3 regions of the Halolactibacillus sp. JCM 19043 genome follow, and region 1 is predicted to be linked to each of the others. Evidence: riboswitches for the same ligand, from Rfam matches in the RefSeq annotation. Region 1 holds a riboswitch; each other region holds the start of a gene.

Region 1 (9,833 bases):
GCACCCCTTATCTTCTCATGTATGAGTTATGGTATTTACTATCAATATTAATTGTAACATGTTTACATCATTTTGTATGACATGTTGCTTCTCATGGATTTGATTAATTAGTAAGAAGTGCTTGTTATGTGTATTAACACTTATATTCAGGTTGTTTTATGGAAAAAGTTGCGACTTATTAAGAACAACGTTAAAATAAAGTAAATTAATTAACTAAGTCAAATGATAAAGGATGAGTACGATGACAATAAAGATTGGGATGGTAGGGACAGGTGGATTTAGTCAAAAACATGCTGATATTCTAATGAAGATGGACCAGGTAAGACTTGTAGCTGTTTGCGGTACGAGCGAGGAAAAAGCGAAGCGATTTGCTGAACAGTATGACGGCATGAGAGGGTATAGCGATTTTCATGCGATGCTAGACGCAGAAAAATTAGATGGTGTTTATCTTTGTGTGCCGCCGATGGCGCATGGTGAGATGGAACTTACCTTAGTAAAGCATCGCATACCTTTCTTTGTTGAAAAGCCACTAGGTGTAACAACAGCGGCGCCAGAAAAAGTTGTTGAAGCACTCGAAAAAGCACCGTTAGTGACTGCTGTCGGTTATCATTTCCGTTACTTAGAATCGATTCAATATCTTAAACGTCTATTAAAAGACCATACCGTAGGTCTAGTGACAGGCAGATGGATGGGGTCGATGCCTGAGGTGAGTTGGTGGCGTAATCAAGCATTATCGGGTGGACAATTAAATGAACAAGCGACGCATATTGTCGATCTTTTGAGGTACCTTTTAGGTGAGAGTGAAGAAGTTCATGCTTATGAGGCACAACGCGTGATGAATAAGCGAAAAGAAGACGTGACTGTAGCGGATGTCGGTACACTCAGTATACGATTTAAATCTGGAGTCATCGCTAATATTACCAATACGTGCATCTTACCAGAGGGTTTAGATGAAATAGGGTTTACGATGTATACCGATTCAGCAGTGATCGAGTGGACTCCTGAGTCGTTAACGATAAAAACGGGAAAAACCGAAAAAGTCATGGTAGATACACAAGATCCCTATTACCAGGAGGATGAAGCCTTTATTCAATCCATTAAGTCAGGTAGTAATGAACACATTTTGTCTACGTATCAAAATGCTTATAATACTCAGCTTATGACGGACGCAGCACGCGTCTCTGTTGAAAAGCATTCTCCGATTAACCTAAATGACTAGTAGGGCAGAGCGATATTAAAAAATAGCCGTATGAATAGTTACAATGATGAAAACTTTTGGTGAAATGAGGTTTACCCACAGCGGTTAAAGGATAGATTATACTATAGTTTATTTTATCTTTAAGGGAGTGGTCATTCATGTTTAAGAAAATCCTGTTAGCTTCTGATGGATCTGAATATTCAATTCGCGCCTGTGAAAAAGCGGTTGAATTAGCAAAATGTCAAGCAGATGCTGAAGTTACCATCTTGTATGTTGTTGATGGAACAGCGGCGAAAGCTGATGCAACTTATCACTGGAATGCGAGTGATTTAGATCGTAGTCGACGTGAAAAATTAGAAATCTCTGAGCGTAAATTAACAGAAGCGGAAGTAGATTACAGTATCAAAATCTTACATGGTGATCCAGGCCCAACGATTGTTAAGTACGCGAATGATGAACGGCATGATCTCGTCATTATTGGAAGTCGCGGATTAAATAGTCTGCAAGAAATGGTGCTAGGAAGTGTCAGTCATAAAGTGGCTAAACGCGCCGATTGCCCGGTACTCATTGTTAAATAACATCTAAAAATCCCCTAGTCACCGTTTATGTGACTGGGGGATTTATCTATTTTATGCGGCTTGACAAGCTGGACAAAGTCCGTATACTTCAAATTTATGTCCTTCAATCATGTACCCACTTAAGTCATCATCAATCATATCCATTGGGCAGATTTGAATGCGTTTTGTTGCCCCGCATTTGCGACAGATGAAATGATGGTGGTGGTGATTAGCACACCGGATTTGATAATGTTTTTCTCCGTCTAGTTCAGTGGATTCTAAAATACCTAACTCGTTAAAGAGGTGGAGATTTCGGTAGATTGTATCAAAGCTAATCCCATCATAATGCGGTTCCATATAAGAGAGTAATTCTTTAGCTGTACGATAACGCCCTTCATTTGCGAAAAACTCTAAAATCATTGCCCGTTTATTTGTGTATTTATAACCAGCCTCTTTTAACTTATTAAGGCTTCATTTAAATTCATACAATCGCCTTCTTTCGTTGAGATTTTAACCATACTTTTTGGAGAAATGTTGTCACGATGAGAAAAGCAATTAAGACCATCACGATTGTCCCACCGGGGGGGATTTCTAAATAATAACCAGAAACAATCCCTAGAATGACACTTGCTTCACCGAAGATAATCGAATAAAAAATGGTTTGTTTAAATCCTTTGGCAATGCGAATACTACTTGCGACAGGCAGTGTCATGAGCGCTGAAACAAGCAACACACCGACAATGCGGATAGACGCTGAAATAACAAGTGCCGTCAGTAAGATAAATAATAAGTGAATACTCTTTGAATGAATACCTGATACTTTCGCATGTTCTTCATCAAATGATAACATAAACAATTCTTTATAAAACACAACCATTAACGTTAAAACAATAACCGCAATAATCCGAATCGTATTAAAATCTTGTTTAGACACAGCTGAAACAGATCCGAATAAGTAAGAGTATAAGTCATTGTTCAATCCGTCAGCAAGTGCAATAAAGATAACACTAAGACCAACCCCACCAGAGAGAATAATAGGAATAGCTAAATCTTGATAAGCTTTATAGACTGTTCTTAGACGCTCAATTAAGATAGCTCCAAAGATAGAAAAAATTGTCCCGGACGTAAAAGGGGTAATGACAGCTAATCCGTATTTTTTATCCATAAACAAACCAAAAGCAATACCGGCTAAAGTCACATGACTCAAACCGTCAGCAATTAAGCTAAGGCGTCTCACAACGACAAACGTACCAAGGAGTGGCGCAATTAAGCCGATGATTAAACCTGTATAAAGTGTCGTGCGCAAAAACTCAAACTCAAAAAATTGACTAAGCAAACTCACTCACCGTCCTTAATGATTGTGGGTCACGATATTTAAGTCATGACCATAAAATGATGAAATCCGTTGTTCAGATAAATTATGAAACGCTTCTGTATCACCATGAAAATGGATTTCTTTATTGAGACAAGCAACGCCATTTGCATGACTTGTCATCGTGCCAATATCATGGGAGACAAGGAGAAGGGTGATTTTTTTCTCGTGATTTAATTTCCCTAAAAGTTCGTAAAACTTTTGAACGTTTTCCGTATCAATCCCAACAGTCGGTTCATCTAAAATGAGAAATTCCGGTTCACTGACTAAAGCACGGGCAATAAAAATGCGCTGTTGTTGACCACCTGATAAGTCACCAATGTTTTGATTGATGTATTCTGACATACCAACAAGTTCAATGGCTTCTTTTACTTTCTCGCGATGTTTTTTTGTGAAGAACTTCAAGTAACCGATTTGTGCCGTTAATCCCGTAGCGACGACTTCTTTTACCGTGGCAGGAAACCCTCGATTAAAGGCATTAGCTTTTTGTGACACAAAGCCAATCTTCTGCCAATCTTTAAACTTATTAGCAGGTGTTCCGAATAACTCGATCGAGCCATGTTGCGGTGTTAACACACCGAGTAGTAATTTAATTAATGTTGTTTTACCGCCACCATTTGGTCCGACAAGACCTAAAAAAGCCCCGCGAGGAATCGAGAGGTTCACATCTTTTAAAGCAATCTTGTCTTCATAGGCATAGCGTATATTTTTTAATTCAACGATGGTGTCTGTCATTGTATTTAAGCTCCTCTATCTATTATATAAAAGCACTTTGTGATTGTTCGAAACGTAACCATTACTAAGTGTAACCGAAACAAGCATGAATGTAAATAAGAATTGTTACGGTTTAGGTTTAAGTTAATCATAATAAATGCTTTGATGTCAATGAAAGTGCATTAGAACAAGCGAAAAGGTGGAAAAACGAAGCAAGAGACTTTATACTAAAGAAGGAGAAAAGAGAAAGGGTGGGGATTCATTTGACAATGACGTTTTATTGTTATCCAAAGTGCGGTACATGTAAAAAAGCAAAGCAATGGTTAGAGGCTAATGGTGTCGCTTATGATGAGCACCATATTGTAGAAGACACACCATCAAAAGCAGTGATGATGGGGCTAATCGAACGAAGCGGACTAGATATTAAAAAATTCTTTAATACGAGTGGCCAGAAGTATCGTGAATTGAATTTAAAAGATAAATTACCTGATATGACGCATGAAGAGAAAGTCGATGTACTCGTAAGCGATGGGATGTTAATGAAACGTCCACTTACTTATGATGACCAACATGTGACGGTCGGTTTTAAGGAAGAACAATTCGAACAAACATGGAAATAAAGCAACATAAGCAGCAACAAATTCGCTTAAATGAAAGAGGGAATGATAAATGACTTTACCAAAAGATTATTATTACACAGATGAACATGTGTGGTTAAATATTGAAGATAACTTAGTTCGTATCGGGGTGACTGATTATGCGCAAGATGAACTAGGTGACGTTGTGTTCGCTGAAATCAGTGAAACTGGTGAAACAGTGAAAGCGAATGATACGTTCGGTAATGTTGAATCCGTTAAAACAGTATCAGAACTGTATGCACCAATCAACGGAGAAATCGTTGAGGTTAATGATGTATTAGAAGATAAACCTGAACTGATTAATGTGTCACCTTATGATAAGGGTTGGTTGATTGTCATTAAGCCAGATAATATGGAGGATGTTAAAGCACTTATGGCAAGTGACGCGTATAAAGATTTTCTGCGGGGCGTTACTGAGGACCATGTTGCTTTAAACTTGTCACACATCAATGATATTGATTTAACGAAGTAATCTGATCATAAAACACGCCTGAACATTAGTCAATACTTCTAATGAACAGGCATGTTTTTCTTAAAGATAGGCACTAATTGCCTCCATTAGACTAGGAAAGCTTAAGTTCTGGCCCCATTGTTTAACGATATGACCCTGTTGATCAATTAAGACCGTCGTTGGTACACCTAAACAAGTGTAGTTGAGATATGTTTCACGACCATTATCTACAAGAGTTGGTTGTTTGATAAAGTTATTTTTGTAACGAACGGCATCATCGTGATGCCTTTCTCTACCAGTGACATTAATGGTAATCATCGCTAATTTGTTTTGGTCCACGGTTTTGAATAATCGCTCTTTCATCGGCATATCCTGACTACAATCAGGACACCAAGAGGCCCAAAACGTAAGTAACACCATTCGCCCGCGCAAATCACTTAATGTAAGATGGTCGTCTTTATCAATATAGGGAAGCGTAAAATCTGGTGCAGTTGTCATATATATCAATCATCCTTTCAAACTGTTGTATACTCTCGTGATTAATTAGTATAACATGGACAAAATATTGTGAAAACTTATTGACAGCATATTTTTAACGTGCTATTATCACCATTAACCAATTAAATATTTAAGACTCTTATCAAGAGAGGTGGAGGGACTGGCCCGACGAAGCCCGGCAACCGTTAAATACAAGCTGTATTTAAAAAGGTGCCAATTCCTGCAAAGCGTAAGCTTTGGATGATAAGGGAACGCTTAAACGTAAGCATATGATGCCAGCGTCTTTTTGTTCTCTTATTAAAGGAGAATAAAGGGGCGCTTTTATATTGATTGAAATAGTGTTTGGTTGATAATTTAATCATTAAACCATCGCGTATTCGGTTAAAGAGAGAAGAATGAATACCGTTATAAAAAGAATGAATATTTAGATATTAGGGGGAAGTCACATGATCGTCATTGATCAGTTATCGAAAGTTTTTAAAACAAACGAACATGAACTAAAAGCCGTAGATGATTTAAGTTTATCGATTGAAAAAGGTGAGATTTTCGGCGTGATTGGTTATAGCGGTGCTGGTAAAAGCACTTTTATTCGCTTAATTAATCGCTTAGAAGAACCGACAAGTGGGACAGTAGAAATAGAAGGACAAAATATCACTAGCCTATCAAAACATGAATTACGGGTGAAACGCCAGGAAATTGGCATGATTTTTCAGCACTTTAACCTGTTGTGGTCGCGCACCGTTGAAGAAAACATTGCCTTTCCATTAGAAATTGCCGGGACATCAAAAGCTGAAATACAAACGCGTGTGCAAGAATTGATTGATCTTGTTGGACTAACAGGTAAAGAAAAGAATTATCCGTCACAACTTAGTGGGGGACAAAAGCAGCGGGTTGGTATTGCACGAGCACTCGCAAATAAACCGAAAGTATTACTTTGTGATGAAGCAACATCGGCTCTTGACCCAGAGACAACCGACTCAATTTTAGCTTTGCTTGTTGATATTAATGAAAAGCTCGGTTTAACGATTATCCTCATTACCCATGAAATGCACGTCATTCAAAAGATTTGTCATAACGTAGCCGTAATGGAAGCGGGACGTGTGGTTGAACAAGGAAATGTCCTTGAAGTCTTCTCACACCCTAAAAAACCGGTGACGAAAAAGTTTGTTGAACAGGTCATGGGTAAACCAGATGAAGAACTCACCGATGATGTATTAATCGAACATATTTCAGATGGTCATGTACTAAAGTTAACCTTCGTAAAAGAAACAGCCAATCAAGCGATTATTTCAGAGGTAGCTAAACATTATGACGTTGATATTAATATTATTCAAGGAAACATTAAACAAACACAAGAAGGAGCTTACGGCTCGCTTTATGTAAAAATGACAGGGGACTTACCAGCAGTGGAACAGGCGATTCAATTTATTCGATCAACATCAGTCGATGTGGAGGTGATCACACATGGCTAATTTATTTCCAAACATTGATTGGATGGATCTTTTATGGGCAACAGGTGAGACACTTTATATGACACTTGTCGCTTTAATAGGGACGTTGATTTTAGGTACGATCCTAGGTCTATTCATTTATTTATCCGCGCCGGGTAACTTGTGGGATAATAAAATTGTTTATTCAATTACCGCTGGATTTGTGAATATATTTCGGGCGATTCCTTTTATTATTTTAATCTTTTTAATTTTACCACTCACCGTCTTTTTATTTGGGACGTTCCGCGGACCAACAGCCGCATTACCTGCATTAATTTTAGGTTCTGCGCCGTTTTATGGTCGCCTCGTTGAGATTGCTTTACGTGAAGTTGATCACGGTGTAATTGAAGCAGCGAAAGCGATGGGGGCAAAAACATCGACGATTATCTTTAAGGTGTTACTAAAAGAATCGATGCCAGCGCTTGTTTCAGGACTGACGGTAACGGCGATTGCTTTAATCGGTTATACCGCCGTCGCAGGATCGATTGGTGCTGGGGGTCTTGGTGATTATGCCTACTTCTACGGCTTTACTCGTCGAGATATGGATATCGTTTATGTCTGTACACTCCTGATTGTATTAATTGTATTTATCTTTCAATTTATTGGCGATGTTATTACGAAAAAAATTGATAAGCGCTAATGAGCTTATTCATATATTAAAAAAAGAAAAGGGGATTTCATGATGAAAAAAATTGTAACTTTATTTTTACTTGTCTTGTCACTTGGATTTTTAGCTGCTTGTGGAGAAGAATCAGCAGAGAATGAAATTAAAGTCGGGGCTACTTCTGTGCCTCACGCAGAAATCTTAGAAGAAGCGCGTCCATTGCTAGAAGAAGAAGGTATTGAGTTAACGATTGAAACGTATACAGATTACGCATTACCAAACGAAGATTTATCACGTGGAGAATTGGATGCCAACTACTTCCAACACATTCCATTCTTTGAATTATCTTTAGAAGATCATGGTTATGACTTAGTTAATCTAGCGGGCATTCACGTAGAACCTCTCGGTGTGTTTTCAAAAGACATTGCTTCAGTAGATGATATTGAAGAAGGAACAGAAGTGATTATTAGTCGTAACGTACCTGACCATGGGCGTATTTTAGCACTCTTTGAAGCAAATGGTTTTATTACACTTGCCGATGATGTAGATAAATCCGCTGCTACAATCGATGATATTGTGGAAAATCCATTGAACCTTACGTTTTCTCCATCAGTGAATCCGGAATTCCTGATCGAAGCATATGAAAATGAAGCAAATACACTCATTGCTATTAATGGTAACTATGCGATTGAAGCAGGTCTATCACCGGTGGACGATGCGTTATTCGTAGAAGGTGCCGATTCCCTTTATGTTAATATTATCGCCGCACGTGCTGAAGATGAAGATAATGAGAATCTTCAAAAGTTAGTTGAAATCTTGCAGTCAGAAGAAATCTCTAATTTCATTAATGAAAAATACCAAGGCGAAGTTGTTCCTGTTGCCGGTGAATAACTGAACAATGAAATACAGACGAAAACGGAAGAATTCGTCTGTATTTTTATGTGCGCTGAGGTATGTTGAATAGAGCGGTTATTACTCGGTGAAATGAGGTCAAATCATGTCAAAGCACGTTTTTCATAGTAGGGGCAGCGTGCTATAATAATACTTGTATCAAGCAATAAATAAATTAATCAATAAGGGGACTTTTAAAACGAGATGGAAAAGCTCAATCTGAACTACACACCAGAAATGGAAAAAGCTATGCATCAAAATCACGGCGTGAATTTCACAGAATATGAAATGAATGTCGAGAAGCGCATGAAAGTGGAGCGAGAACGAGAAAAAAGTCATGAACAAAGTATGAAATTGATTGCTGAACTACAACAAGATATTCACCGAGATATGTAAACTCAATTAACATGAGTAAATGAGAAAAACCTCTGCGCTATTTAAATAAATAGTGTGAGAGGTTTTTCTTTATATTACCAAAAATAAGGCAATCGCTAGTCGTGATGGAGGCGTTAATTATTCAGAGCGTCGTTACCGTCGATCAGAGCAAAAATATTGAAAGATGTGGCAATGTTTGACTTACTCGGGAAAACGATATAAACTTTTTTTACGTTATTGTTTAAAAAGTGATGTTTTCGGTCTTAAAATCTTGCCATAATTTTTGAAATAGTTTAAGATTGTAATGAGTATAAACTGAGAATGAAAATGAGACTCAGTATCAGAATAACACGTAAGCAAATTACTTAGGAGGTATAGATATGAGTGGTTCAACATTAGAGATTAAAGATCTTCATGTGGAGATTGATGGGAAAGAGATTTTAAAAGGCGTTAATTTAACGATAAAAGGCGGCGAGTTCCATGCGATTATGGGGCCGAACGGTACGGGTAAATCAACATTGGCGTCAGCTATTATGGGACACCCTAAATATGAAGTAACAAAAGGACAAATCTTAATGGACGGTGAAGATGTTCTTGAGATGGAAGTAGATGAACGTGCAAAAGCGGGTCTTTTCCTAGCGATGCAATATCCGAGTGAGATCAGTGGGGTGACAACGTCAGATTTCTTACGGTCTTCTATTAATGCTCACCGCGAAGAGGGTGATGAGATTCCATTGATGAAGTTCATTAAAGAGATGGATGACGCGATGGATTATCTTGAAATGGATAAAAATATGTCACAACGTTATCTAAATGAAGGTTTTTCAGGTGGGGAGAAAAAACGTAATGAGATTCTGCAGCTCATGCTATTAAAACCAGCCATTGGTATTCTAGATGAAATTGACTCAGGTCTTGATATTGATGCGTTAAAAGTTGTATCAAAAGGGATCAATAAATTACGTAATGAAAACTTTGGTTGCTTAATTATCACACACTACCAACGTCTATTAAACTACGTAAAACCAGATTATGTTCACGTGATGAT
Region 2 (9,833 bases), on a different contig from region 1:
TTCATTTTTAGCACGATATCCCCGTTGTCCATGACGACCGGGTCCATCGTCACTCGAAGTGGAATAGGCACGCCGAACGCGTATAGTTCCCCATTCAGTTGAATATCGTTATCCACAATAACATCAAAATTAGCCTGGTTTGTTTTCAGTACTTGATTTATATACGTATTAATTAAATCATTTAGATCGCTTTTTGTCGTTTCTACTGTGAACTTTGCCCCTAATTCCTCCTGATACGTTGGATCAGGTAAAGCATCAGACACAGGAGGTGTGAGGAGGAGAAATACGAACAAGGTGACAATCAAGACGCCGTTAATGAGAGCTAGTAAGATAAAGCGGCGGTGCCATGTCGTCATTTTCTTTATTGAGTTGATAAAACTTTCTTTCACAATCATCAGTCCATTCTACAAGCTTTCTTTGTTAGGATTCTGGTGATACATTATTTGAGCTTAACTCGCTCGTTAATGTGTCAATATCCTGTTTAAGGTAGTTGTATACCCGTGCCCCAATTAAGGTGTAGCCTGTTTTATTGGGGTGGAAGTTGTCATCGGCTAACAGCGAAATATCTTTGAGGGCAAATAAATCATATAAATCGATGTGATGCCCATTCGAATACGATTCAATCACTTCCTTACCAGTTTGATTCCAAGAAGTCAAGATTTCATTTAAAGCAATGACATTATCAAAGTAGCCGAGAAACGGATTGAAAAAACCGAGCAAATAAATCTCTGCGTCCGGGTTATAATCATTAATCATCTCGAAAATGTCAGTGAGACGTGTCTTAAAGGCTTGTTCTTCTTCGTTAAACACATCAAGGTTGAGATTTAGTGCGTTGTTTTTCACTACTTGCATTAAATCATTGGCACCAATCGTGACGAGGATAAAATCGGCCTCTTCAACGGAATCAATGATCGCTTCTTCCTCTGTAAGGCGAGTGAGTAATTGATCCGTCCGGTTCCCACGCTTTCCGAAGTTATTAATAGCTACGCGTGTGTCCGTTTGATCAAAGTAACCTTTCAACACACCGATATAGCCTTCACTATTTGTTTCATCACCGACACCCTGAGTAAGTGAATCGCCTAGGGCGGTAATTTCACATCGGTCCGTGTGAAAATTCTTAATGTTTCTTCTACAGCTGTTTTTAAGTCGAGTGACAAATCAGTCGCATTTGATTGTACTTCTTCATCTTTTTCATCGACTTGGTTAATGACCGTCGTAATATTTTCCTCTTCTGGTTGAATAGAGGTCGTTTCGTAGATGGGCAGGGGTCGAAAGATAAAGAAAGCGATACTACCCGCCACGATGAGACCGACTAATATAATAAGGAGTACTTTTTTACGATGATTACTCATAAGACATCCATCCTTAAAGAAAAGTTCTTTTGATAATATTCCCTTAAAACAGATTTTAAAACAAGATTGCTTTTCTATTATAGTAGTCTTGATAAGACGTTTCAATAACCAGATAGACAAAAAATGACAAGAAAAATAGCTTGAGCAGTCAAAGTGACAGCTCAAGCTCATCAAAGGGTGTCGAAAGTATGAAAAACGCTAGATATTTGTACTAGTCACGACGCGGATTTAACCGGATTTTATTAGCCGTACCAAAGAGACACGCACCTTCAACAATGACTTGATTGTTAGCTAAAGCTTGTTGTTTTAGTACCTGATAATCTTCTTTTGTTTTAAACCAGACGATTTTCGCGTGGGCAGGAATGTCTGTTAGCTGATTAGGTTCGGTCACAAAGAGTATATCAATAATCTCTGCTTGTTCGTCGAACGTTTTATAATGGAAGCCTAATTTTTTAATTTTCTTTAAGCAACCGTGTTGAGTAGGATCACCAACGACGACAATTTCTTTTGGACGGAGGCCCTCTTCACGTGCGAACGGGGAATGAAGCGCCCAATAGATCGCATCCTCTGTAGAAGGTGTTAGCGTTGGTGTTGTCTCCGTTGCTTTAGCGATCGCTTGATCTAAGTCAGCAATAATATCGTGAGACGTTTCAAGTCCAATGGAAAGACGGATTAATTGTTCCGAGACGCCTGCTTGTTCTAACCCTTCAGCTGATAACTGTTGATGCGTCGTTGACGCTGGATGGATGATTAGCGACTTGGCATCACCGACATTCGCGACATGATAGAACAAGTTCACATGGTCAATCACTTGTCGGCCGGTCTCGCGGTCACCTTTAATACCAAAAGTAATGACCGAGCCGTAATAATCAATCAGATATTTATTCGCTAGCGCATATCCTGGATGATCGGCATTCCCTGGATAGTTCACCCATTCGACTTGAGGGTGGTTGTTTAAATAATCTGCGACGCGCTTCGTATTGTCATGGTAACGCTTAATGCGTAAGTTTAATGTTTCTAATCCTTGAAGTAAGTTAAAGGCATTTTGTGGGCTAAGTGACGGACCGATGTCACGTAACAGTTGCACGCGTAATTTAATCGCAAACGCTGCTGGGCCTGCGTCAATGCCGTAACGAATGCCGTGATACGACTCATCCGGTTCAGTAAAGCCTTTAAAGCGGGCATTATTCCAGTTGAAACGACCACCATCAACGACAACCCCACCCATGGTAGTTCCGTGACCACCAATCCATTTCGTCGCTGAGTGAACGACGATATCCGCACCAAAGGTGAGTGGTTTAGCCCCATATGGCGTTGCAAACGTGTTATCAATAATGAGTGGGACGTCATAGCTATGAGCGATATCACTGACCGCTTCAATGTCAAAAACGTTGAGTGATGGGTTCGTGATCGTTTCAGCGAAAATCGCTTTTGTTTTGGCGGTGATGGCTTGTTCAAAGTTTTGTGGATCAGTTCCATCAACGAAGATCACCTTAATGCCGTATTTCGGTAACGTGCGCTCGAATAAATTATATGTCCCACCGTAAAGGTTACTATCGGTAATGATTTCATCCCCTGCTTCGGCGACATTCAAAATAGCGAGTGTGATCGCTGACATACCAGAGGCAACACCAACAGCGGCCACGCCGTCTTCTAATGCAGCGATGCGCTGTTCAAACGCATCAACGGTGGGATTCATAATCCTTGAATAAATGTTGCCAGGTTCTTTTAATGCGAAAAGATTTTGCGCATGTTCGGTGTCTTTAAATGAAAAAGCGGTGGTTTGGTAAATCGGAACAGCAACAGCACCGGTAGTAGGGTCGGTCTGTTGGCCGGCGTGAATGAGTTGTGTTTCGGCACCTTGAATGTGAAAGGGATTGTGGGTCATAAGTAATTCCTCCTTAGAATATAAAAAATTTGTTTATTCTGAATATAGAAACGACACGGATGCGATAAGTTGAGGGTGAAACAAAAAACACCCACTTCTTTGAAAAATAAGAAGAGGGTGTTGTAACCGCACATGTCCTCCTCTTATCTCTCAGATGTCACATCTGTAGGATTTAGCACCTTTCTGCCTATGCAGGGGTTGCTGGGCGTCGCAGGGCCTATTCCCTCAGCCACTCGTAATAAGAGTTTTAAGTTGTTAGTATGGATTATAGTGAACTTCATCCCGTTCGTCAAGTGATAAGTTAGAATTTCTTAAATTTTTTATCGATTTAAGTGTATAAACTTATATGTCCTGTTAGTACGCATTAATATCGGTAGGTGTATCAGTATTTGCCTCTCCTCTAATCTCAATCATGAGTCTATGTGGCAAACAAATACTCGTCTCACCAGGACGCGAGATCCAACCGGTTTTCACCGCGATTTGGTCGGGTGAATTATCTTCTTTTACCCGAATCCGCGTCTCATCAACTTCAATGATGTTGTATTGATTCCCCGCAGGATAATAAGTTTTTAGCTCATGTGGTGTCGTATCACTTAAAATAAATTCATCAACGATTTCGCCATCAATAGAGATATAAGCGACGACGGTATCATCTGCCGACTGGGCATAGCTGTAGTGAAAGATCGCGAGTGGCGTAAAAGAAATGATCAGTAACATCAAGATGACAAAAGCATCACTGATTGTGAGAATGCTTTTTACTTGACGAAGCGACTTATTGGTCATGGCTTAACGCCCTTTCAGCCGTTTCAAGAGCGGCCCCAATCACTTGGTGCATGTCATAATATTTATACGTCGCGAGTCTACCACCAAAGATCACGTTCGTTTCTTTTTCGGCGCGTTGTTTATATTTTAGATAGAGGGCATTATTTTTCTCATCGTTGATAGGATAATACGGCTCATCCCCCTTTTTCAATCACTTGGATATTCTTTGGTGATGATCGTGTCAGGTTGCGTCCCAAAATTAAAATGTTTATGTTCAATGATGCGCGTATAAGGTGTGTCCGAATCAGTATAATTCACAACGGCGTTTCCTTGGTAGTTACTGATGGGCTTTAGTTCTGTTTCAAACCGTAAACTCCGGTAGTCAAGGGTGCCATCGACGTAATCAAAGTACTGATCAATCATCCCAGTAAAGACCGTCTTTTTAGCCAGTTGTTGATAGTGATCTTTATCATCAAAAAAATCAATACCGAGTCTAACGTCAGATTTTTCAAGCATCTGTTCAATAATGTGGGTATAGCCTTCCGTTGGAATACCTTGATAACGATCATTGAAATAATTGTTATCGTACGTAAATCTCACTGGCAGGCGCTTAATAATAAACGCTGGAAGTTCCGTCGCAAGTCGACCCCATTGTTTTTCGGTATAGCCTTTGATCAGTTTTTCATAAATATCCGTACCAACAAGTGAGATCGCTTGTTCTTCTAAGTTGGTTGGATGAGTTACACCTGCTTGTTGTTTCTGACGTTCGATGACTTCTTTCGCCTCATCAGGTGTTACCACACCCCATAATTGATGAAAGGTGTTCATGTTGAAGGGGAGGTTATAAATGTCCCCGTGATAATTAGCGATGGGAGTATTAGTAAATCGGTTGAATGCTGCGAATTGATTCACATAATCCCAAATCTTTTTACTATTCGTATGGAAAATGTGCGCGCCGTATTTATGGACATCAATCCCGGCTTGTTTTTCTGTATAGATATTCCCACCGATATGGTGACGTTTATCAATCACCAGGCAAGTTTTCCCTTGTTTTGTTGCTTCATAACTAAACACAGCGCCAAAAAGTCCGGCGCCAACAATTAAATAATCATACATCATATTAAGACCCCTTACATGTTTATATTTTACTAGAGAAGAAAAAAGGAAGGCTGGTATTTTAAAAAATGGGTGTGCTATACTTAAAGGCGATTGGGCTCTAATGGAGTTGAACCTTTAATGTTTATGGTGTAAATTATCACCTATCAATCTAAAATTGTAAAGGATAGATTCGTCCCCTATCGTTAGGGAGAGTCCTTATAACGTAAGACAAAAGGAGTGACGGGGAAATGGTAAAGGTGGCAATCGTTGAAGATGAAACATTGTACCACGAACAATTGGAAGCGTTTTTAACGACATTCAAAGAAGAACAACATCAGCCGCTGGAGTGGTCAATCTATACCGATGGTGATCAGTTTATTGATCACTATACTTCCCAGTTTGATATTATCTTCTTGGATATTCAAATGCCTTTAATGGATGGGATGACGGTCGCAGAAGAAATTAGAAAAGTTGATCAACACGTGATTATTATCTTTATTACGAATATGACCCAATATGCGATTAAAGGCTACGCGGTCGATGCCCTTGATTATGTTTTAAAGCCGATCAATTATTTTGCCTTTAAAGAACGGCTACTCAAAGCGCTTGAACGTCTTGAGCTTAAAAAAAAGTCGCTTTATCACCATTAAAGTAAAAGGTGGCGTCGTAAGATTGGAACTAAAAGATCTCTATTATATTGAGAGCCAAGGTCATCAACTCCTCTTTCATACGATAGACGGGATCATTGAATCAACGGGGGCGATTAAACATTATGAGGAAGTATTAAAAGGTGACGGTTTTTACCGGATACATAAAGGGTTTATGGTTAATCTTAACTACGTTCAAGGAATTAATGATCCGTTTGTCGTCATGAAAACAACAGAATTACCGATGGGTCGAACGAAGAAAAAAGGCTTTCTAGACACGCTCACTAAACATTGGGGAGACCAATCGATATGAACGATCTATTTCCAGAGATTCCGCGTTTATTTACAGCTTTATCTGAGTGGCTTGCGTGTGTTGTCTATATGAGTATGTTAAAACGTCATTATACTGGCGGAAAACTTATCAGCATCATGCTAGGGGCTTTAGTCATCCAAGCATCATTTTTAATGGTAACGGGTGATTTACCGATTTATTTCTGGATTCCAAGCATGGCACTTGCGGTGATGATGATGTGGCTATTTATCTATACAACGACAGAGGTATCCATGTATGAAGCTGGTTATTTTGTCGTTAAAGCTTTTGTCGCCGCAGAGCTCGTTGCTTCATTCCATTGGCAGTTACATTTTTATTTGTTAAGAAACGAATCCGCTTATTCAATGTTAAGTGTGAGCTTATTAATCACAACGTATCTTCTTTTGTTTTTTCTTATTTGGTTTCTCGAAAGACAACACATCCCAAAAGACGGTGTGTTAGGCATAAAGCCACGCGAGTTTTGGTCAAGTGCGACGATTGGGGTGGCTGTTTTCTTTATTAGTAATCTAAGCTTTGTTTCGGTGCGAACACCTTTTAGCGGACAGTATACGACGGAGATTTTAAATATTCGCACACTCGTAGACCTCGGAGGTTTTGCGATTCTATTTGCTTATCACGTTCAATTAAATGAACTAAGAGTTAAACATGAACTGGAAGCGATGCAAAACATTTTTAAATATCAATATACCCAGTACCAACAGTCAAAGGAAAGTATCGATCTTATTAACTTCAAATACCATGATTTAAAACACCAACTGATTGCCCTAAAAGCAGAAACAGATCCTGATAAACGAGAAGCGTTTATCGATGAGATGCAAGATGAGATAAAGATGTTTGAAGCCCAACATAAAACCGGGCATCACGTGCTTGATACACTCTTGACGATGAAACATATGAACTGCTTAAAAAACAACATCACGTTGACAGCTGTCGCGGACGGACAGTTATTAAATGAAATGGATGTAAAAGATATTGTCACCATTTTTGGTAATGCTTTAGACAATGCGATTGAATATGAGTGTAAGGTAAAGGATAGTGACAAACGTCTGATTCATGTGTTACTTAAAAAACAACACCAGTTTACGATGATTCAAGTTGAAAACTATTTTGAAGGTGCCTTGCGTTATCAAGACGGCTTACCGTCTACAACAAAGAAGAATAAACAAGCCCATGGTTACGGAATCAAAAGTATCAGACATGCGGTCGAAAAGTACGGCGGTACGGTACAGATTAGCGAGAAGAACCACTGGTTTAAACTGATGATTTTATTACCACATACAGTATGATGACAAGACTATTCAACGGCGAATAGTCTTTTTCTATGGGCACTTAGATGTCGTTTATGTAAAAAAACGTGACGTTCATGAAGAATGATAAGCGCTTACTTAAATTCATGTTAAATTATAACCATCATGTTGAACATGCTTTAACGTTAAGGTGTACAAATGGCAGGTGAAAATACGAGATATAAAAAGAGGGAAAAGAGATGAAACATAAACAATTAGTTGAACAAATGACACTCGAAGAAAAGGCATCGTTGATGTCAGGGAAAAACTTCTGGGAAACAGAAAGCATTGCACGCTTAGGTGTTGACAGTATCTTTCTTGCGGATGGCCCGCACGGGATTAGAAAGCAAGCGGCCGCTGCCGATCACTTAGGATTAAATGAAAGCGTTCCAGCGACGTGTTTTCCAACTGCTGCAACAGTAGCTAATAGCTGGGATACCGAACTCGGTGAAAAAATCGGGGAACATCTCGGTAGAGAAGCACATGCACAAGGCGTTAATGTGCTGCTTGGCCTGGTATTAACATGAAACGAAATCCGCTATGTGGGCGTAATTTCGAATATTTCAGTGAAGATCCTTATCAAGCCGGCAAATTATCAGCGGCCTACATTCGCGGGATTCAGTCTCAAGGGGTCTCTGCTTGTGTGAAACACTTTGCGGTGAACAATCAAGAAGAACGCCGGATGTCGATTGATACGATTGTGGATGAACGTACGTTACGTGAAATATACTTAACCGCTTTTGAAATCGCCATCAAAGAAGGTGATGTGAAGACGGTAATGTCGTCTTACAATAAGTTAAACGGTGACTACACAAATGAACATCGACACCTCATGCAAGAGATTTTACGTGAGGAATTTGGCTTTGATGGTGTCGTTGTCACCGACTGGGGCGGTAGTAATGACCGAGTGAAAGGCTTAATCGCAGGAAATGAGCTTGAAATGCCAACGGCCAATGGTGAGACAGTCCAAGACATTATAAAGGCTGTACAAACAGGCGTGATCGAAGAGGAAATCTTAGATACGGCCGTTGATCGACTCTTAGAGTTAATGTTAACAACAAACGAAGCACTAGCCAGAGACAAAGCAACAATTGACGTAAAAGGTCATCACGCTTTCGCTGAGAAGGTGGCAGAAGAGTCTATCGTCTTATTAAAAAACGAGGCAATATTTTGCCGTTAAAGAAAACAGAAAAGCTCGCGATCATTGGTGACTTTGCTTATACCCCGCGTTATCAAGGGGCCGGTTCATCGGTTGTTAATCCGACTGAACTTGAAACAACATTGGAAGCGGTTAAACGATACGATTTAGATGTTGTCGGTTATGCGCCAGGCTTTAATCGTTACGGGAAAAAAGATCAGAAGAAACTTAAACAAGCGCAGCAACTTGCCAAAGAAGCTGATGTGATTTTACTCTATTTAGGTCTTGATGAAGTAACAGAAGCGGAAGGCCTTGATCGAAGTGATATGAAGATTCCTTCAAATCAACTTGACTTAGTCCAAGCAGTAAAGACTGTGAATCCGAACATTGTCGTGGTGCTTTCATGTGGTTCGGCCGTGGAATTACCGTTTGTTGATGACGTGAAAGGTCTTGTCCACGGGTATTTAAGTGGTCAAGCAGGGGCTAAGGCGATGCTGAATATTTTAACAGGGAAAACAAACCCGTCAGGGAAATTATCAGAGTCCTACCCGATTCGCTACGAAGATACACCAACGTATCACTACTTCCCAGGTAAAGAAGTGAGTGTTGAGTATCGTGAAGGTCCATTTATCGGTTATCGTTACTATGATTCAGCGGATGTTAACGTTAGGTTCCCTTATGGTTATGGCCTAAGTTATACGACCTTTAAGTATGAAGATGTATCCGTTACTGATACCGGTGTCACGGTCAAATTAACCAATACGGGTGGCGTGGCTGGAAAAGAAGTCGTTCAACTCTATGTTGGAAAAGAATCGAGTCGGATCTTTAGACCGAATAAAGAGCTTAAAGGGTTTAAGAAAGTCCATTTATTCCCGAATGAAACAAAAGAAGTCACGATTGATTTTGATGACTATACGTTTAGATACTTTAACGTCAGCACGAATAAGTGGGAAAAAGAAGCGGGCACGTATCAACTCATGATTGCGTCATCTAGTGAGACGATTCAGTTAATGACGACGATAGACATTGAAGGATCAGTCAATGCCCATCCATATGATGAAAAAGTGTTAGCGCCTTATTATACAGGCAACATACGTGAGATCAGTGATGCGGCATTTGAAGCCTTGATTGGAAGACCGATTCCAAAATCAACTTGGGACAGATCACAACCATTAGGCTATAATGACACGATTAGTCAGTGTCGCTATTCGAAAGGTTGGATTGGACGATTCAGTTACCGTCTGGTGACTTTCGCGCATACTTTCCTTTGGAAGATGGGTAAGCGTGAGACGGCGAACTTGATTATGATGTCGGTGTATCATATGCCGTTT
Region 3 (9,833 bases), on a different contig from region 1:
GTATTCCTCGACTAACGTCGGCAACATACGATACGCATAACCAATACTAAATGAGACTTGACCAGGGACGCCAATTTTTAACAACCCATCACTCAACTTCTCCGGTGACATGGAACAAAATACAACGATACTCGCCATCGAGATAACCGATAATTTTAGGGTGAGTTTTAACAGTGGCAACATCGCCGTGACGTTTCCACCGAAAAATAACCCGACAATGAGATAAGACCCACCTTGGGTGAGTAACCCGAGCGTTAAAATAAAAATAATGAGCGGGCTTACTTTCGCCATAATCGTTAATACGACAAGAAAAGCGGCTAACCCAATCAAGACTGGGGTTGAGTGGATAAAAAACGGCACCACGCCAAAGACTAAATACCAAAGGAATAACGTCCGCGGATCTAAGCGTTGTAAAAACGTATGGTGGTAGCCATAGGCTGTATTTAAAAGTTCTATTTTAACTTGTTCGATTGACAGTTTATCTGTCAATGTTTTTACCACATCCATTTACATCACCTCTCGTTGTAAACAATCGATAAACATTTGTTGGTTTTTCATTAAGGGCAATTTGAGTCGTCGAGACAATTCTACGATTTCTGGTAAAATAATGCCGGCTTTATTTAAGACATGATAATCACCGACTAATTGTTCTGGCAATCCGTCGAAAATAATCTGACCGTTATTTAACACGATGACACGACTGGCCCAATCAAACACGAGCGACACGTCATGCGTAGCCATCACAATCGTTTTTTCTTCCCCTGTCTGACTTTGCATGAGTCGTTTCACATGTTGTTTTGCGGCCATATCAAGTGTGGCTGTTGGTTCATCCAACAACAATAACTTTGGTGACATCCCTTCACCAATGGCTAGTGACGTGCGTCGCATCTGCCCGCCGCTAAGCAGTCGCGCATCACGCGATTTAAGTGACGTTAAATCAAACCGTTCTAATAACCTAGCGACACGTTGATCTAAATCTTTAACATGTCTCATCTTTAAAAAGTAGCCGATATCTTTTTCTACACTATCGTCAATAAACATATGTTCCGGATTTTGATGAATGTAAGTCACATACTCGGCTAATTGTTCAGGTGACTGTTGACTGATGTCTTCGTTAAATATCTCAATTTGACCGGCTTTCGGTTTCATTTGGCCGGTTAACAACTTCATTAAAGTGGATTTTCCTGCTCCGTTATTGCCGATTAAGGCACCCGTTCTCCTTGATAGAGGGTGAGGTCGAGCTGGTCAAATACTTGATGGGTTGTTTTTTCAAGTGACTGATAATGAAACGAGACACCTTGGAGCTGAACAGCTACGTCGTTATTCTCTTCTGGAGCTATTTCAACTTTGTTTTCTTCTACTTGTTTTAATAATGGCTTAAAGTAACTTTCTGCTTCATCAATCGTCAGCGGCAGCGGCTGATCATGCCAATGCATCGCTCGAGCCATCATTGTGACCTCTGGCGGATACACACCTGCTTGTGAGAGTAAGGCATCATTTTCTAGCGCTTCCCGGACTGGTGTATGAGCTAGAACTTCACCCTCACACATTAAAATGACTTCTTCAGCATAACGGGCAACAAACGAGGCATGATGCTCAATCACAATAACCGTTTTTCCTTGTTGATGCAGCGCTTGTAATTGTTTATAGATGACCTCCGCATGAAAGGGATCGAGTTGACTGACCGGTTCATCAACAATGATAATATCCGGGTCTAAACTTAAAATCCCACTCAGCGCCAGTAAATGCTTTTGACCACCACTGAGTTGCCAAATGTAACGGTCTTTTAGATGACTTATGGCCATAAGTTCAAGCGCCTTTCTCCTCTTCTTTTAAAGTCACTCAGCCCAAAGTGCAACGGTGCAAAACAAGCGTCATCTAATACTCTTGGACTCACCAGTTGATTCTCAAAGTCCTGATACACATACCCAACGTGTTTAGATAACTCTGACACCGACACTTTTGTTGTATCATGACCATTAACGGTTGTCTTACCCGCATAGTCGCCCACATAGTAATGAGGAATAAGACCATTCAAACATTTACAGAGCGTACTTTTCCCACTACCGTTGCCACCCATAATCGCCACAAACGTCCCTTCTTTAATCGATAGCGTCACATTTTTAAGCTGTGGACTGTTCTGCCCTGGATAAGTGAAGGTCACGTCTGTCATCGTTAATTGATGTGTCATGTTAAACAACCTCCGAATAACCGTCAGTGTCTTTTCGTCCTTTGCGTTTGACCAAATAGCTAACAACAACAAGGGCGACAATGACCGGTATAGCCATCATTGGAAAGACAATCCACTCACCAAAACGGTCCACGAGCGGGGCTTCCCACTCCCAACCAAACGTCGTTTCTGATAAATACTCAAATAAGAAACTTAAACTACCGAGAACGACCGTCGCGAGTACAAACGGTACGGTAACAATGTCTGATAAGCCAAGTTGTAAATCATTCTTTCGTGGCTTCATCCCTAACAAAGGCTCAATCTTACCGTAGAGTCTTGGTACAAGGTATAGCGTGGGGAGTAAGGCGAACAAAATACCTGAAAACAGCACGTCGTTTAAAAATGCAAGTCCTTCAATCACGACAACACTTTCTGCCAAACCTTCGACCGCTTCTAATTCTTCAACCCCCACCCATACTTTTAAAATATCAACACTCATACTTATAAACTGGTGCAGGATTACACCAACCATCGCTCCAAGCGCGACTTGTTTTTTATTTTCCGGGTTACGGACACTGACCCCTGCAATAAAAATCGCCAGTGAAAAGGCGATAAACTTCTCTAACTCACCAATCCCACCAAACTGCCCTAGCATAATCTCACCGAAGATCACCTCACCTAAACTTGCGCCAATAGCCGCGTATAAGGGATGGAAAATCATCGCTAAGCTAAGAGGAATAAAAGCAAAGTACTCAACCGACAATTCAATCGGCCCTAAGTAAAACTTCGGAATAAGTTCGGTGATCATGTTAGATAGTCCGTAAAGCGACATCGACAAAATAAACACCATCATTTTTTGTGACTGTGTTAAAGTAAAGCGTTGATGTGTATTCAAATGAAACAGCTCCTTTAATTAAGTGATACGTTAAGTATATCGGTCGGAGATGAAGCTAGTATATGAGTCATGTAAAGACGCTGTAAAATATTGTGCATCTTTAAACATTATGTAAAGTTTCTTACATTCCCGCTTTTCACTGCACGGATTTTGCTATAATGACGCTACATACCGTTATGATAAGGAGCGAAATAAATGTTTAACTTTCCAACGAAAAACTTAACACCGAATCAAATGAAAATTGCCGACTACTTTAATAGACAGGCCCAACAAGCTCTACTTAAAACGGAAGAAGAAATTGCTAATGACTTAAAGATTAGTAACGCTACAGTGTCGCGTTTTTTTAAGGTGCTTGGTTACAGAAATTACAAAACCTTTAAACAAGCGCATATTCATAAGCTTTCTTCCTCTCCACAAAACAAGTTACAACAAGCAAAAGAAACCTCGTCGATAGGACCGATGAGGTTTCAAAAGTTACTCGATTATTTATACAAAACAGAAACAGGTCTTGCAAATACGTACGTGAGCCGCTTCGTTCATTTAATCAAACAAGCCTCAACCGTTCATATTTTTAGTTTTGGGGTCACGAAAGGATTGGGCGAATTATTGTTTTATCGCCTGCGCCGCTTAGCGATTCCCGTCGAACTTCACACTGAAGGAGGTAGTGAACTCATGGAGACGTTGTTGCATTTACAACCAACCGATACAGTCATTTTTTTCAGTTTCTCAAGATTGATCAATGAGACAAAGGCGTTATTACACGTCACGGAGAAAAAAAGCATCAAGACCATCGGCTTAACTGACCAAGATAATTTAGCAGACCAGTACCCGGCACTGCTAATATTTCTCACCGATCGCGGGAAGCCGAATGAATTCCACTCGATGATCGGACCGACGTATTTAATTGAACGTTTAATAGAAGCATTAATTAAAGAAACAACAGCTGAGACAACAGCCGAGGCTTTAGTGGCGTTAAGGTCAGAATTGAAGGCATTTTTACCACGTTAACCTTGCGCACACTGGCGCAAGAGTCCGACGAGCTTTTGTTGGTCAAACGCTAGTGCTTCTAACTCACAGTCTGCTTTCACTAAGCAGCCAAAAGTATCTTCATCTATTAATGCCACAAAACCCACTAAATGTTCTACTGTCTTCGCATGAATGGGGCCGATATATACACCAGCCGCTGGATCCATGCCAACCAGTAAAACAGTGGATGGGTGTACGTTAAAGCGGGAACGAGCACGGTTTCTTCAGTCTGAATTAAATAGTCATCTGAGAGTGTAACGAAACACTCAATATGTCCATGACAATAACACAAATGGTCCTCCCCGTCATATATAATGACCATCGGCTGACTTGCCCTTACCCAACTACATCAAGTGCTTGATTTGTTTGGGTGAGCTGATTCATATGTTCCGTAAACATGACCTGTTGTAACGTCGTTAGTCGGTTCACTTCAATCAACCGTCTTAACGTATAGTCTGTCACAATAATCTTAATCTGTTCTTTTTCTGCGATTTGTGTCACACACGCTGTTTCGTGATCACAAACGACCGCAATCGCACCTAAACGGATAATCGCAAGCAATGTCTGGTGAAACACCTTACCTGTTTTAAGTAAGACAAGGACTTTATCATCTTTGCAGATACCATTATCTTGAAAGATCCTACTATAGTTATTTACAGCTGCTTGAAAGTCACCAAAGGACATTGACTGACTTACCGGTTCTGATTCGATCAAACACGGCACGAATCCGTGCCCTAATTCCACATGCTGATCCATTAAATGAAAAACCGCATTCGTTTTTGGCGCATCGTCAAAGCGGTGATCTAATAACGGCTCTTTTAAATCGGTTCTTACCATCTCACATCATTCCTCTCTCTATACATTCGTATGAAACATTGTGATAAGAAAGGCGATCAATGACGAAAACACGCATCCATTAATTGAATGCGTGTTAATTTCATAACGAACATTCATCATTCAAAGCCTTCTGCTTTGCTGGTTGGGGCACCTTACTCATGTAGGTTGCCGTGAAGTCTTAGAGCCAGATCTCTCGTTCACTCGTGATAAACACCTATGCAGTTGTTTTAGAAAATTATAACATAAATTCCGTAATTGTAAAGAGGTTATACGCCAAAATACACAAGTTGCCAACTCACACCAAACTGATCATTAAACCAAACCATCTGTTGATGGCATTGATACGTATCTAATGGCATTAACACTTCTCCATTAACGGCTAAGTAATCATATAATCTTTTTAATTCTTCTAATGACTCACACTCGATCACAAGTGAAGTACTTGGAGTAAACGTGAAGGGATGGTCGACAATACTATCAAAACAAAGCACGGTTTGATTATGTAAGGTGATAATCCCTCGTGATACTTTATGTTGGTCTGCTTCTCTCCCGTGGCCATAGCGCATCAATTCTAATATTTCTGCCCCTTTAAAAGCCCCCACATAGAAGCGCATCGCTTGTTCTGCCTCACCTCTAAACATTAAACACGGATAAAGTAAAGTCATAATCATTCCTCCTACAAGTTACACATGTATTCTCCTGACGTTTCATCCACATGAAAATATAAACGTCTTTCTTTCCATTATAACGTAAAATTGTCAATGCCGCTTCAGCGTTTACGATATTTTTCAGAAAGATTAGAAAGATTACCCGTAAAATGTTTAACGCTTTCATATTTCGGTTAGATACAGGGTAAGGACAGAAAAAAATGATTGAATGGAGGCTTTTACATGACCATCAAGAAAACAATCAAAAAACTCGAAAGTTTATACTTAGAAAGTCCAGAAAAATTCTTTACAATGTATTTAAACACGGATCCGGCTGACCCTGACCAACAAGGTGGCGAATGGCGGATACATTTAAAAAATGGACTCAATCGTTTTGAAAAATACTTAGACACCGAAGACAATAAAGATGAATTAAAAAAATTCCAACAAGTAAAAAAAGCCGTCAAAGATTTCTTTAAAGAAAACGAATTAGATTTAAAGAAAAGCGTCATTATTATCGCAACACCGGATGAATTTGTTTACAGTGACATCCTACAAATACCGGTTGAAACGGAATTCTTCTGGGAAGAAATCGCGAAAGTTGACCAGCTCGTCAGACTGCATCAAGAATATCCAAAAGCAGGTGTCATCCTGACCCAAAAAGAAGCGATTCGACTTGTTGAAACAGAGTTAGGTAAACTGATTGACACCGTGGTCTATGAACTGGATTTAGATACAGAAGATTGGCGTAAACACCCTGCCGTTAACCGTAACCATACCTCAGCAGGGGCAAATGCAGGTAAAAGTATCAACTTGCGCGAACAATTTATTGCCCGATTTGAAGAAAACCGGAAACGTTGGTATAAATCGATTACCCCGATGCTTGATAAACTAGCGAAAGACCGTGAATGGGAATATATTTACCTCGTCGGTCCACACGAAGAAACACATGAATTAAAAGAATTGATGAATAAGCCCATCAATGCTTGTATCGATAAGAATATGTTAGATGAACACCATGATAAAGTCATTAAAGCCGTACACGACCTGTAATCGTGAGGAACTGCAGACATGCAGTTCCTCTTCCTATGTCATAACAAAACGAATGAATGACACATACTTCGAAATATATACAGGAGGTGCCTTATGCGCTTAGGTGGCTATGTTTTTGTTGATCATTTAACCCCTGAAACATGGGTGAATAAACATCTTGAAAAAGGTTTTAACAGTGCTGTCTTACCGATTAATCACACCAGTTCACAAACAGAGAGAAACGATTATGTCTCCCTAGCAAAAGAACACGATATCTTACTGAGTGAGGTCGGCGCATGGAGTAATCCGATTAGCTCAGATCTTGAGACGCGTAAAAAAGCCATCGATTATATAAAAAACAACTCGCCTTTAGTGATGAGATTGGCGCGCGGACGTGTGTCAACATTGCCGGTTCTCTCGGCGCAACTTGGGACGGTCCAGACTGCGAACATTACACCCAACAAACATTCGAACTGATTGCCAAAACTGTTCAGGACATCATTGATGATGTCAAACCAACACAGACAACCTATAGTCTTGAAATGATGCCTTATACTCCGCCAAGTGATGTATGGGACTATAAACAGCTCGTTGACATGATTGACCGCGACGCGTTTAAAATCCACTTTGATCCGGTCAATATGATTAATAACCCGAAACGCTATTACCGAAACCGACGTGTTATGTCTGACTTTATCGATGAATTAGGTGACTTAATTGTCAATGTTCACTTAAAAGACCTTTTACTAACGTCTGATTTAACCGTGCATTTAAAAGAAGTGTTGCCAGGTACAGGCCAACTCGATTACCCGATCTTACTGAAGAAGCTCGATACGTTAGACCCGGATTTACCTGTCATTATCGAACACTTACCTGACGAGATGAGTTATGATCTCGCCAGTCAATTCATCCGAGAAGTGGCATCAAAAAATAACCTCACATGGAAATAAGACAAGCTTAGTGCTTGTCTTATTTTTAAAAACATTTTTGTTATGGACCGACATGAAGTTACTTAATTAAAAACGGTGCTTGTAAGGTAAAAGATTCTCCGTAGTCAGGCGCCTGGATTGTTTTTACTAACCGATATTCCCCGCGAGCTAAATCTTCAACGGAAAAGTCATTGTCGTATCTCTCCCCTGCCGCGAGTTGAACAGCAATCTCAATGAAAGCTAAATCAAGCGGCACTTCGCGCCACACACCGTCATCATATTTTTCAAGCGCATAATCAACACCAAAGGTCACGCTCGTTTGACCATGATTGTGCAGCACCCACGTTGCTTCTGTACCTGTGTCGTGTTCTACTTCAAAGGCAAGGTCAAGTTTTGGTAAAACATTATAAAAGACAGACAAGACCCGGTCTGTCACCTCACCTGTAGGGGTAAGGCTTTCTAATCGATACAAATAAACACCTTCTAATTCAGGAATAGTCACGGTTGTAAGATCAAATGTATCGGCTACCTCGACATTATCAATCGTAACTTCTGTGATTACTTCTCCTTCGCTCACGTCATCACCAGATTCAAGTTGGCTGATGGTAACACGCACCGTTGTTGGTTCAGGTTCACTTTCTCCGTAAGCAAATAATTGAATAGCTTGGGTACTATTTTTCTCTTTATAACCTGAAAGTAATGTATAACCAACCTGATCATCGTTGTTGTTCATAAACCACTCCCCAGTTAACACCTCTTCCCCTAATAACTCAGCTAGCGCCTCTGGTTGATAGGCTTGGTTGATATAGGCTCAAAACTTGCTTCGAGCGCCTCGCCTCTTTCAACGCGGCTAAACAAATCTTCCTGGTTGATGTCGCCTAGGGGCGCTCTTGTACACCCTGTAAGAATCACGACAAGCCCTATAAGTCCTAACCATCGTCGTTTAACTAAACGTCGCTTCATTTATCTCATCCTTTCTAACTCATTCATGTCTGCATCTCTCGTTATATGAGTCGTTATCTAGAAGATTTTGTTACAGTTAAACGATTCCCATTTTCGACTTGATTAAACAAAGGACGAAACAATTTACACCCATCGTTGCTCATTCTATGTTAGAATGTTAACTTGTATACAAGTAATTATGAATCAGGAGTGAATATCATGTCTCGCACATTAAAATTAGATCAAACACCGATAGGAAAATTACTCTTTACCCTTGCGCTACCCAATATTTTTGCTCAAGTCGTCAACATGTTGTATAACATCGTAGACCGTATGTACATTGGACGGATCCCCGAAGTTGGTCCCCTAGCTCTAACAGGGGTCGGCATTGCTTTTCCAATCTTTATCATTATTATGTCGTTTAGCTCATTGATTGGGATTGGGGCGCCCGCAAGCCGCCATTAAAATGGGCGAAGGCAATAAAGAAGAAGCTGAGAAAATATTAGGTACAGGGGTAACGACGTTATTTTTCTTATCCCTTACCCTGTCTTTTGTTTTCTTCACTTTTGGACAAGACTTCCTTCAATTGTTTGGTGCAAGTAATGAAACATTACCCTTTGCCTGGGATTATTTAAAAATTATTTCCCTTGGTGCCATTACCATTCAGTTTGCGCTCGGTTTAAATCCTTATATATCGACAAGGGTATGCCTTATTCAGTATGATCACCATTTTGATTGGAGCGACGTTAAACATCATTTTAGACCCGATTCTTATTTTTGTATTTGATATGGGCGTAACCGGTGCGGCCGTTGCCACTGTTATTTCTCAAGCTGTTTCCGCTCTATGGGTACTTAAGTTTTTAACCGGTAAAAAAACAGAGCTTAGAATCAGATGGTCCTACTTAAAAATTAAACCACAGTATTTAATTATGATTGTGACATTAGGCATCTCACCTTTTATCATGCAAAGTACAGAGTCATTGTTAAACATTACGTTTAACCGGTCGTTACAACTTTATGGAGGTGACCTCGCGGTCGGGGCGATGACCATCACGGCTAGCCTCATGCAGATGCTCATCTTACCCCTCATGCTTAAGCAAGGGCTCAACCTATCATGAGTTATAACTACGGTGCTGGTAACACGACGCGCGTCAAACAGACGTTCAAACTATTATTTCTCGCTTCACTCAGTTATTCGTTTCTTTTTTGGCTTTCTTTAAAATTATTCCACATGTTTTCATTGGCATTTTCACTAACGATCAAGCTTGATTGATATCACGACCGATACCATTAGTGTCTATATGGCTGTCGTCTTTTTATTCGGCGCGCAAATCTCTTGCCAACAAGCTTTTATC

What was found. Region 1 has a riboswitch for S-adenosylmethionine ahead of JCM19043_RS09095 (methionine ABC transporter ATP-binding protein). Riboswitches for the same ligand answer to the same signal wherever they lie in the genome.
Region 2: another riboswitch for S-adenosylmethionine. It lies ahead of JCM19043_RS05245 (O-acetylhomoserine aminocarboxypropyltransferase/cysteine synthase family protein); the one in region 1 lies ahead of JCM19043_RS09095 (methionine ABC transporter ATP-binding protein).
Region 3: another riboswitch for S-adenosylmethionine. It lies ahead of JCM19043_RS07210 (AMP-binding protein); the one in region 1 lies ahead of JCM19043_RS09095 (methionine ABC transporter ATP-binding protein).

What each region holds. Positions count from the first base shown of each region.
Region 1 covers NZ_BAXD01000016.1:25,508-35,340, forward strand. Annotated here, with positions in the region: gene JCM19043_RS09055 (Gfo/Idh/MocA family protein) at 242-1,219, shown strand; gene JCM19043_RS09060 (universal stress protein) at 1,357-1,776, shown strand; gene JCM19043_RS09065 (transcriptional repressor) at 1,828-2,175, opposite strand; gene JCM19043_RS09070 (metal ABC transporter permease) at 2,237-3,091, opposite strand; gene JCM19043_RS09075 (metal ABC transporter ATP-binding protein) at 3,107-3,862, opposite strand; gene JCM19043_RS09080 (arsenate reductase family protein) at 4,105-4,461, shown strand; gene gcvH (glycine cleavage system protein GcvH) at 4,511-4,951, shown strand; gene JCM19043_RS09090 (TlpA disulfide reductase family protein) at 5,012-5,428, opposite strand; SAM riboswitch class I at 5,565-5,678, shown strand; gene JCM19043_RS09095 (methionine ABC transporter ATP-binding protein) at 5,875-6,900, shown strand; gene JCM19043_RS09100 (methionine ABC transporter permease) at 6,893-7,558, shown strand; gene JCM19043_RS09105 (MetQ/NlpA family ABC transporter substrate-binding protein) at 7,601-8,413, shown strand; gene JCM19043_RS09110 (hypothetical protein) at 8,618-8,809, shown strand; gene sufC (Fe-S cluster assembly ATPase SufC) at 9,169-9,833, shown strand, end outside.
Region 2 covers NZ_BAXD01000006.1:61,937-71,769, forward strand. Annotated here, with positions in the region: gene JCM19043_RS05230 (YpmS family protein) at 1-395, opposite strand, end outside; gene JCM19043_RS05235 (GDSL-type esterase/lipase family protein) at 421-1,122, opposite strand; gene JCM19043_RS05240 (hypothetical protein) at 1,080-1,352, opposite strand; gene JCM19043_RS05245 (O-acetylhomoserine aminocarboxypropyltransferase/cysteine synthase family protein) at 1,564-3,240, opposite strand; SAM riboswitch class I at 3,381-3,485, opposite strand; gene JCM19043_RS05250 (NusG domain II-containing protein) at 3,595-4,023, opposite strand; partial or broken gene glf (UDP-galactopyranose mutase) at 4,013-5,118, opposite strand; gene JCM19043_RS17355 (LytTR family DNA-binding domain-containing protein) at 5,349-5,750, shown strand; gene JCM19043_RS17360 (LytTR family DNA-binding domain-containing protein) at 5,773-6,060, shown strand; gene JCM19043_RS05265 (GHKL domain-containing protein) at 6,057-7,364, shown strand; gene JCM19043_RS17365 (hypothetical protein) at 7,565-7,891, shown strand; gene JCM19043_RS17370 (glycoside hydrolase family 3 protein) at 7,888-8,544, shown strand; gene JCM19043_RS17375 (glycoside hydrolase family 3 C-terminal domain-containing protein) at 8,535-9,833, shown strand, end outside.
Region 3 covers NZ_BAXD01000010.1:58,065-67,897, reverse strand. Annotated here, with positions in the region: gene JCM19043_RS07235 (energy-coupling factor transporter transmembrane protein EcfT) at 1-507, opposite strand, end outside; gene JCM19043_RS16005 (energy-coupling factor ABC transporter ATP-binding protein) at 508-1,170, opposite strand; gene JCM19043_RS16000 (AAA family ATPase) at 1,203-1,805, opposite strand; gene JCM19043_RS15995 (ABC transporter ATP-binding protein) at 1,796-2,191, opposite strand; gene JCM19043_RS07225 (cell division protein FtsQ) at 2,193-3,023, opposite strand; gene JCM19043_RS07220 (MurR/RpiR family transcriptional regulator) at 3,261-4,073, shown strand; gene JCM19043_RS07215 (hypothetical protein) at 4,070-4,258, opposite strand; gene JCM19043_RS07210 (AMP-binding protein) at 4,428-4,928, opposite strand; SAM riboswitch class I at 5,039-5,141, opposite strand; gene JCM19043_RS07205 (VOC family protein) at 5,195-5,593, opposite strand; gene JCM19043_RS07200 (VLRF1 family aeRF1-type release factor) at 5,819-6,628, shown strand; gene JCM19043_RS07195 (hypothetical protein) at 6,722-7,084, shown strand; gene JCM19043_RS07190 (sugar phosphate isomerase/epimerase) at 6,988-7,557, shown strand; gene JCM19043_RS07185 (immunoglobulin-like domain-containing protein) at 7,616-8,269, opposite strand; gene JCM19043_RS18145 (MATE family efflux transporter) at 8,698-8,943, shown strand; gene JCM19043_RS16800 (MATE family efflux transporter) at 8,918-9,265, shown strand; gene JCM19043_RS16795 (polysaccharide biosynthesis C-terminal domain-containing protein) at 9,198-9,596, shown strand; gene JCM19043_RS16790 (hypothetical protein) at 9,744-9,833, shown strand, end outside.